DNA from 2 places in the Streptomyces sp. NPDC018947 genome. Region 1 is predicted to be linked to the other one. Evidence: riboswitches for the same ligand, from Rfam matches in the RefSeq annotation. Region 1 holds a riboswitch; the other holds the start of a gene.
The links. A riboswitch is a leader RNA that binds a small molecule or an ion and turns the genes downstream of it on or off. The one in region 1 is predicted to bind glycine.
Positions count from the first base shown of each region.

Region 2: linked by a shared signal. The riboswitch ahead of gcvT (glycine cleavage system aminomethyltransferase GcvT) and the one ahead of gcvP (aminomethyl-transferring glycine dehydrogenase) in region 1 are both predicted to bind glycine.

Region 1 covers NZ_JBIRZD010000008.1:322,020-326,425, reverse strand. Annotated here, with positions in the region: gene ACH499_RS18100 (DNA polymerase IV) at 1-472, shown strand, start outside; gene ACH499_RS18095 (PRC-barrel domain-containing protein) at 930-1,310, opposite strand; glycine riboswitch at 1,468-1,563, shown strand; gene gcvP (aminomethyl-transferring glycine dehydrogenase) at 1,739-4,406, shown strand, end outside.
Region 2 covers NZ_JBIRZD010000010.1:261,394-265,799, forward strand. Annotated here, with positions in the region: gene ACH499_RS20890 (enhanced serine sensitivity protein SseB C-terminal domain-containing protein) at 1-623, opposite strand, end outside; gene ACH499_RS20895 (enhanced serine sensitivity protein SseB) at 701-1,480, opposite strand; gene ACH499_RS20900 (AAA family ATPase) at 1,561-2,226, opposite strand; glycine riboswitch at 2,406-2,500, shown strand; gene gcvT (glycine cleavage system aminomethyltransferase GcvT) at 2,661-3,779, shown strand; gene gcvH (glycine cleavage system protein GcvH) at 3,893-4,270, shown strand; gene glyA (serine hydroxymethyltransferase) at 4,285-4,406, shown strand, end outside.

The DNA of each region.
Region 1 (4,406 bases):
CACGCAGGAGGACCTGTTCGCCCAGGCGGCGGGGGAAAGGGTGGAGGAGCTGGCCGAGGAGCCGGGCGACGATCCGGCCGAGGAGCACCCGCAGGAGCCCGCCGGGCGCCGCTGGCCCTCCGGTCACGACGTGCGGCACGGCGAGTACGGGCACGGGTGGGTGCAGGGCAGCGGGCTGGGGCGGGTCACCGTGCGGTTCGAGACGCCGTACTCCGAACCCGGCCGGGTGCGGACCTTCTCGGTCGACGACCCGGATCTGGCGCCCGCCGAGCCGCTGCCGCTGGTGCCTGCCGGATCTGCCGGGCCAGGTGTTTCCGGCGAGCCCGAGCCCGTGGTGGCTTCCGGGCTCTCCGTGCGTACCGGGCCGCGTGGATCCGGGGCGGCCGTGGGAGCGGTGGACGACGCCGGTCCGGAAGTGGCCTCTCCGGGGGCCTCGGGCGCCGAGCCGGGGGCACCGGGCGCGGCTCCCTGAGTCGTGGATGCCGGGGGCGGACACGGGCGCCGGGATGCGGGGGCGCCGGTGCGGGGCCGGCCGGGCTCGGGGCGGGAGCCGTTGTGGGTGGGGGTGCGGCCTGTCCAGGCGCGTGGCGGGAACCGTAGTGAGGGTCGGTCCGGGCTTGTGTCGGCCCTCGCGGGTGGCGGTGCCGACGCGGTCGGAGCTTGGGCCAGGAGCGGTCGCCGGTGCCGGTGCGGGAGCGGTCGGGGCTTGTGCGGTCGCGGGTGGTTCGCGGGGCTTGTGTCGGGTGCCAGGGGCGCGCTTGTGCCTGGAGCCGTCGCGGCGGGGGTGTTGGGGCCGCCGGGCGGGGCTTGTGCAGGGCGCCGTCGTGGTGGTGGTGCGGAGGGTGCGTGCCGGTGGGTGGAGGCGGGCCGCCGGGCGGGATGGTGCGCCCGGTGGCCGGTGTGCCGCCGGTGGGGCGAGCGCGGGGGGCTCAGGCCTCCTCGGCGTTGCCCTTGCCCGCCAGATCGCCGAAGTCGTGGTCCGGCGGTGGGGAGGAGGGGGCCACGTCGAGGCCGTAGTGGTGGTAGAGCTGGAGTTCCTGCTCCGGGGAGAGGTGCCGGCCGACGCCGAAGTCCGGGGCCTCCTTGATCAGGGACCGTTCGAAGGGCACGCGCAGGGCGCCGTCGACCAGTTCGCTGGGCTCCAGGGGGACGAAGGCGTCCCTGCTGAAGAGGCCGGTGCGGATGGCCGCCCACTCGGGGACGCCGGTGGCGTCGTCGAGGTAGACCTCGTCGACGGTGCCGATCCTCGTGCCGTTGCGGTCGAACGCCTTGCGGCCTATCAGGTTGCGCGGATCGATGTCGGTACGCACGGGCCCTCCACTTGGTCGCACTCGGGTCGCAAACCATCCGGCGAATCATCCGTCAGTACTACAAAAAGGCACATTGAGGCGGGCGGCCACTCGAAGAGGCGGTGAGCCACTCGAAGGTCTGTGCGTCCGCCTCGCTGGTACGCTGGCAAACGGCTGCTGACCCCGTGCGGGAGAGTTCTCCGGACATCACCGGAGGCGCCGAAGGAGCAAATCCTCCCCGGAATCTCTCAGGCACACGTACCGCACGGACGAGGTCACTCTGGAAAGCAGGGCGGGTGTCGACGGCTTCCGCTCTCACCGACGGTGAAAGCCGGGGGGCCTCGCGCCGCCCGGTGAAGCTCTCAGGTCGAGATGACAGAGGGGGAGGCCGTCCGGGCACCCGCGCCGTGGTGCCCCTCGCAGGTCGCGTCAGACCAGGAGGCCTCCGCATGACCGCCCATCGCATTCCGCTCTCCGAGCTGGAACAGGCAGCACCCTTCGAGCAGCGCCACATCGGCCCCGACCACGAGGCCCGGGCCAAGATGCTCGCCCAGGTCGGCTACGGCTCGCTCGACGAGCTGACGGCCGCAGCGGTGCCGGATGTGATCAAGAACGCCGACGCGCTGGACCTGCCCGGCGCCCGTTCCGAGGCCGAGGTGCTGGCCGAGCTGCGCTCGCTGGCCGACCGCAACCAGGTCCTCGACTCCATGATCGGCCTCGGCTACTACGGCACCTTCACCCCGCCGGTGATCCTGCGCAACGTCATGGAGAACCCGGCCTGGTACACCGCGTACACGCCCTACCAGCCGGAGATCTCGCAGGGCCGCCTGGAAGCCCTGCTGAACTTCCAGACCATGGTGGCCGAGCTGACGGGCCTGCCGACCTCCGGTGCCTCGCTGCTCGACGAGGGCACCGCCGCCGCCGAGGCGATGGCCCTGTCGCGGCGCATGGGCAAGAACAAGAAGGGCCTGTTCCTGGTCGACGCGGACGCGCTGCCGCAGACCATCGCCGTGATCCAGACCCGCGCCGAGCCGACCGGCGTCGAGGTCGTCGTCGCCGACCTGAGCGACGGCATCCCGGCCGGGATCGCCGAGCGCGAGATCAACGGCGTGCTGATCCAGTACCCGGGCGCCTCCGGTGCCGTCCGCGACATCAAGCCGGTCGTCGACCGGGCGCACGAGCTCGGCGCGCTCGTCACCGTCGCCGCCGACCTGCTCGCCCTCACCCTGCTGAAGTCGCCCGGCGAGCTGGGTGCCGACATCGCCGTGGGCACCACCCAGCGCTTCGGGGTGCCGATGGGCTTCGGCGGGCCGCACGCCGGCTACATGGCCGTCCACGAGAAGTTCGCGCGCAGCCTGCCCGGCCGCCTGGTCGGCGTGTCCGTGGACGCCGACGGCAACAAGGCCTACCGCCTCGCCCTGCAGACCCGCGAGCAGCACATCCGCCGTGAGAAGGCCACCAGCAACATCTGCACCGCCCAGGTGCTGCTCGCCGTCATGGCTGGCATGTACGCCGTCTACCACGGGCCGGACGGGCTGCGGGCCATCGCGCGCCGCACCCACCGCTACGCCTCCGTCACCGCCGCGGGCCTCGCCGCCGGCGGCGTCGAGATCGTGCACGGCGCCTACTTCGACACCGTGACCGCACGGGTGCCGGGCCGGGCCGAGGCGATCGTCCAGGCCGCCCGCGAGAACGGCATCAACCTGCGGCTCGTCGACGCCGACCACGTCTCCTTCGCCTGCGACGAGACCACCACGCGCGCCCAGGTCGGCGGCGTGTGGAACGCGTTCGGCGTCGAGGGCGACGTCGAGGCGCTGGACGCGAGCGCCGGGGACGTGCTGCCCGAGGCGCTGCTGCGCACCGACGACTTCCTCGCCCACCCCGTCTTCCACCAGCACCGTTCCGAGACCGCGATGCTGCGCTACCTGCGCCGCCTCTCCGACCGGGACTACGCGCTGGACCGCGGCATGATCCCGCTGGGCTCCTGCACCATGAAGCTCAACGCGACCACCGAGATGGAGCCGGTCACCTGGCCCGAGTTCGGCGCGCTGCACCCCTTCGCGCCGGCCGAGCAGGCGCAGGGCTACCTGACCCTCATCCGCGAGCTGGAGGAGCGGCTCGCCGAGGTCACCGGGTACGACAAGGTCTCGCTGCAGCCCAACGCCGGGTCGCAGGGCGAGTTCGCCGGTCTGCTCGCCGTCCGCGGCTACCACCGCGCCAACGGCGACGACCAGCGCACGGTCTGCCTCATCCCGTCCTCCGCGCACGGCACCAACGCCGCCAGCGCGGTCATGGCGGGCATGAAGGTCGTCGTCGTCAAGACCGCCGAGGACGGCGAGATCGACGTCGAGGACCTGCGCGCCAAGATCGACAAGCACCGCGACGAGCTGGCCGTGCTGATGATCACGTACCCCTCCACGCACGGTGTGTTCGAGGAGCACGTCGCCGACATCTGCGCCCGGGTGCACGACGCCGGCGGCCAGGTCTACGTGGACGGCGCCAACCTCAACGCCCTGGTGGGGCTCGCCAAGCCGGGTCACTTCGGCGGCGACGTCTCCCACCTGAACCTGCACAAGACCTTCTGCATCCCGCACGGCGGCGGCGGCCCCGGCGTCGGCCCCGTGGCCGTACGGTCGCACCTGGCCCCGTACCTGCCCAACCACCCGCTGCAGCCCGCGGCCGGCCCGCAGACGGGCGTCGGCCCGATCTCGGCGGCGCCGTGGGGCTCGGCCGGCATCCTGCCGATCTCCTGGTCGTACGTGCGGCTGATGGGTGGCGAGGGGCTCAAGCGCGCCACGCAGGTGGCCGTGCTGTCCGCCAACTACATCGCCAAGCGCCTCGAGCCGCACTACCCGGTGCTCTACACCGGCCCCGCCGGACTGGTCGCGCACGAGTGCATCATCGACCTGCGCCCGCTGACCAAGGCGACCGGCGTGAGCGTGGACGACGTCGCCAAGCGGCTGATCGACTACGGCTTCCACGCGCCGACGATGTCCTTCCCGGTGGCCGGCACGCTGATGATCGAGCCGACCGAGTCCGAGGACCTGGCCGAGCTGGACCGGTTCTGCGAGGCGATGATCGCCATCCGCGCCGAGATCGAGAAGGTCGGCTCCGGGG
Region 2 (4,406 bases), on a different contig from region 1:
GTGACGGACTGCTGCATCATCGCCCGGACCGCGTCCACGGCCGGCGGCGACGTGTCGTACACGTCCAGGCCGATGGCGAGGTACGGGGCGCCGAGGGCCGGCTGCACCCAGGCGCGGCGCAGCGCGCGGACCGCCGGGGTGCGGTGGGCGTTCTGCGCGAGCAGGGCGTAGAACTGCGGGATCTCGATGGCCGGTTCGGACAGGCGCAGGGGTCCGGCGGGCTGGCGGTCCAGGCCGGAGGCGATGCGGCGCAGGTCGAGCCAGGGGATGCCGACGCCGCCGCCCGGGGCGTGCGGGTTGAGCCAGAGGCCGTAGTGGTCCGGGTAGAGGGCGCGGGCGACTTCGAGTCCGTCGACCACCTCGTACGAGCGGTTCCAGCCGCTGGCGGACAGCTCCTGGGCGGAGGTGACGCAGGGCGCGTAGCCGTAGCCGTCGACCTCCATGTTCCCGTACTGGGCGTCGGGCGAGCCGGCCTGGCCGTGCCACAGCAGCATCCAGACCTGGCCGGAGGCGGGGGTGGCGAGCGCGCGGAGCAGAGCCTCGTAGGCGTCGTAGCGCCCGGGCGTCACCTGGCGCAGCATGTGCTCGACCTGCCCGGTCGCGGCGGTACCGCTCGCGCTCACCTTTTACCGACCCTTCGAGAATCGTCCCCTGTCGGGGAACCAGCTTAGGTGGCTTCGGGAGTTGTCCCCGGCCGGTGTCACACGTCCTGCTGGTAGAACGGCCGGACCTGGGACCTCATCCAGTCGCAGACCGGGTCCTGGGCCGCTTCCAGCAGGACCAGGTTGACCGGCCACGCGACGGGGACCGCGCCGAGCGCGCGGCCCAGGGCGTCCATCGGGAGGGTGGGGGCCTCGCCCTCCCAGTGGGCCAGCTCGACGCCCACGAACATCACCGGGTCCGCGGTCTCGACGGAGGCGAGGCAGCGGCGGGCGGTGCGCACGACGCCGGTGGCGGCGAACTCCTTGGAGGCCGCGGCCAGGAAGTCCACCGGGTCGTCCTGCCAGTCCGGCTCGAACAGCCGGACGCGGCCGCCGGACGCGGGCCCGTCCAGCGGGGTGCGTCCCGCCCGGCACAGCTCGGCCACGGCGGCCGGCGGCAGCGGGACGCCGACCACTCCGTCCGGGTTCACGGCGATGCCGGCCTGCGGGGGCAGGCCGCGGGCGAACTCCGCGGCGGGGGCGACGGTGTAGGCCATGTGGGGGCCGGCGACGCGGCGGAGCTGTTCCTCGGAGCTGAACACCGGCACGTACGCCTGGCCCTCGATCTCCACCGTGGGCAGGTCGAGGGGGCCGGTGTCCGGGCCGCCTCCGTTGGGCAGCGGGACCCAGACGGAGCTGCGCCCGAGCACCTCCACGATCCGGCCGCCGGCGCCCGGCACGCCGAGGGACGCGGACAGCACCTCCTCCAGCTCGTTGCCGGGCCATCCACCGTGCGGGTGGGGATGCGCCTGCGCCGGGAAGTCCGCTGGGAAGTCCATCTGCCTACCGCCTGCCTGGTACCGCTGCTGTGGCTGAAAAGGCTAACCCGTTCGGACCGGCGGGCCCACGGTCCGTCACCTCAGCCGGTGAAGGCGACGCGGTGCAGCGCGTCGGCCGCCGCCCGGTCCAGCAGGACCGCCGAGGCGCAGCCGGCGGGCAGGGTGCCCTCGGTCACGGAGGCCAGCAGCCGGCCGGTCGCCGTGCGGTGCCGCAGGAAGGCGTACCGCGAGACGCCCCGGCCGCGCTCGCGCTGCCCGGCGAGGGCGTCGTCCACGCCGACGTCGAGGAGCAGCAGGTGCAGGGTGCCGCCGCGGCGGCGGGCCTCGCGGGCCAGCCAGCCGCGCACCCAGGCCTGGGTGCCGCAGTCGTGCACGACGACGCCCTCGCCGCTGCGCAGCGCGCGGCGCAGCCCGGCGTAGTGGGCGAGCCGGACGAGGGGACGGTAGAGCGCGTACGGGACGAAGCGCGGCATGCGGCGGTCCCAGCGGTCGCGGGTGTCCTGGGAGTCGACGCGCAGCCCGCGCACGGTGCGCCGCATGAGGGTGGATTTGCCGCTGCCGGGCAGGCCGGTGATCACCACCAGGTCCCGGGGGCCGAAGAGCAGGGCGTGGGGGCTGCGGCCGGAGCGGTCGCGCAGGTCGCGGACGACGGGTGCGGGAGAACCGGCACACGCCTCCCCGGCCGTGGCGGCCCGCTTCGGCAGCGCGATTCCCGAGGTCGTGGCGTAGGCCGTGGTCCTGTTCACCGTGATCGTCCTCCCCTGGGGCGGTTCACGAGTTCCCGTCCCCGTCGAGTGTAAAGAGAAGGTAATGGCGCGGTCTCGCGTTTTCGTGCGCTCCCTGCCACAAGCCGGTTACAGATCACGGTCTGCCACGAACGGGCCCGGCATGCAATGATGGCGGCGCCAACTGCATACCGGCCGTTTGAATCCGCGCGGGAGAGTCCCCGGCCGTCGCCGGGGCGCCGAAGGAGCAAGTCCCTCCCTTGAATCTCTCAGGCCCCGTTACCGCGCGGGCGAGGCACATCTGAAAAGCGGGCCGCCGTGCGACGGCCGCCCCACCCAAGGTGCAAGTCCTGACCGCCGCGTCCCGGTGGTCATGGCGAACCTCTCAGGTTCCGATGACAGATGGGGAGGATCCACCTCGCCCGTGCCGTCCTGTCCTGGGAGACGACCGACCGATGAGCAGTACCGAACTCCGCCGTACCGCGCTGGATGCCACGCATCGCGCGCTCGGCGCGACGATGACCGACTTCGCCGGCTGGGACATGCCCCTGCGCTACGGCTCCGAGCGCGACGAGCACAACGCGGTGCGCACCCGCGCCGGGCTCTTCGACCTCTCCCACATGGGCGAGATCGCCGTCACCGGTCCGCAGGCGGCCGATCTGCTGGACTTCGCGCTGGTCGGCAACATCGGCAGCGTGAAGCCGGGCCGGGCCCGCTACACCATGATCTGCCGCGAGGACGGCGGCATCCTGGACGACCTGATCGTCTACCGGCTGGGCGAGACCGAGTACATGGTGGTCGCCAACGCCTCCAACGCCCAGGTGGTGCTGGACGCGCTCACCGAGCGGGCCGCGGGCTTCGACGCCGAGGTCCGTGACGACCGCGACGCCTACGCGCTGCTCGCCGTGCAGGGCCCCGAGTCCCCGGGCATCCTCGCGTCGCTCACCGACGCGGACCTGGACGGCCTGAAGTACTACGCCGGCCTGCCCGGCACGGTGGCCGGCGTCCCGGCGCTCATCGCGCGCACCGGCTACACCGGCGAGGACGGCTTCGAGCTGTTCGTGAAGCCGGAGCACGCCGTGGAGCTGTGGCAGGCGCTGGTCGAGGCGGGCGAGGGCGCCGGGCTGATCCCGTGCGGCCTGTCCTGCCGCGACACGCTCCGCCTGGAGGCGGGCATGCCGCTGTACGGGCACGAGCTGACGACCGCCCTGACGCCCTTCGACGCCGGGCTCGGCCGGGTGGTGAAGTTCGAGAAGGAGGGCGACTTCGTGGGGCGCGCGGCGCTCGAGCAGGCCGCCGCCCGGGCCGAGGCGAACCCGCCCCGCGTCCTGGTCGGCCTGGTCGCCGAGGGCCGCCGGGTCCCGCGCGCCGGGTACGCGGTCGTGGCCGGCGGCGAGGTGGTCGGCGAGGTCACCTCCGGCGCCCCCTCCCCCACGCTGGGCAAGCCGATCGCCATGGCGTACGTCGACGCGGCGCACGCGGCCGTGGGCACCGCGGGCGTCGGCGTGGACATCCGGGGCACCCACGAGCCGTACGAGGTCGTGGCACTGCCGTTCTACAAGCGCCAGAAGTAGACACTGGGCGTGCGGGGCCCGTCGGTGCCCCCGCACGCGCCCGCGCCGCCCATCAGCGGTTTCCGCACTCCCCCCGTCATCAGCACTGTCCCGCGTACAGGAGAATTCAGGCCATGAGCAACCCCCAGCAGCTTCGCTACAGCAAGGAGCACGAGTGGCTGTCGGCCGCCGAGGACGGCGTCTCGACGGTCGGCATCACGGAGCACGCGGCCAACGCGCTCGGTGACGTCGTCTTCGTCCAGCTCCCCGAGGTCGGCGACACCGTGTCCGCGGGCGAGACCTGCGGCGAACTGGAGTCGACCAAGTCGGTCTCCGACCTGTACTCCCCCGTCTCCGGCGAGGTCACCGAGATCAACGACGACGTCGTCAACGACCCGTCCCTGGTGAACTCCGCGCCCTTCGAGGGCGGCTGGCTGTTCAAGGTGCGCGTCAGCGAGGAGCCGGGCGACCTGCTCTCCGCCGACGAGTACTCCGCATTCGCCGGCGCCTGAGGAGTCACGGACGCATGTCGCTTCTGAACACGCCCCTGCACGAGCTCGACCCCGACGTCGCCGCCGCCGTCGACGCCGAGCTGCACCGCCAGCAGTCCACCCTCGAGATGATCGCCTCGGAGAACTTCGCCCCGGT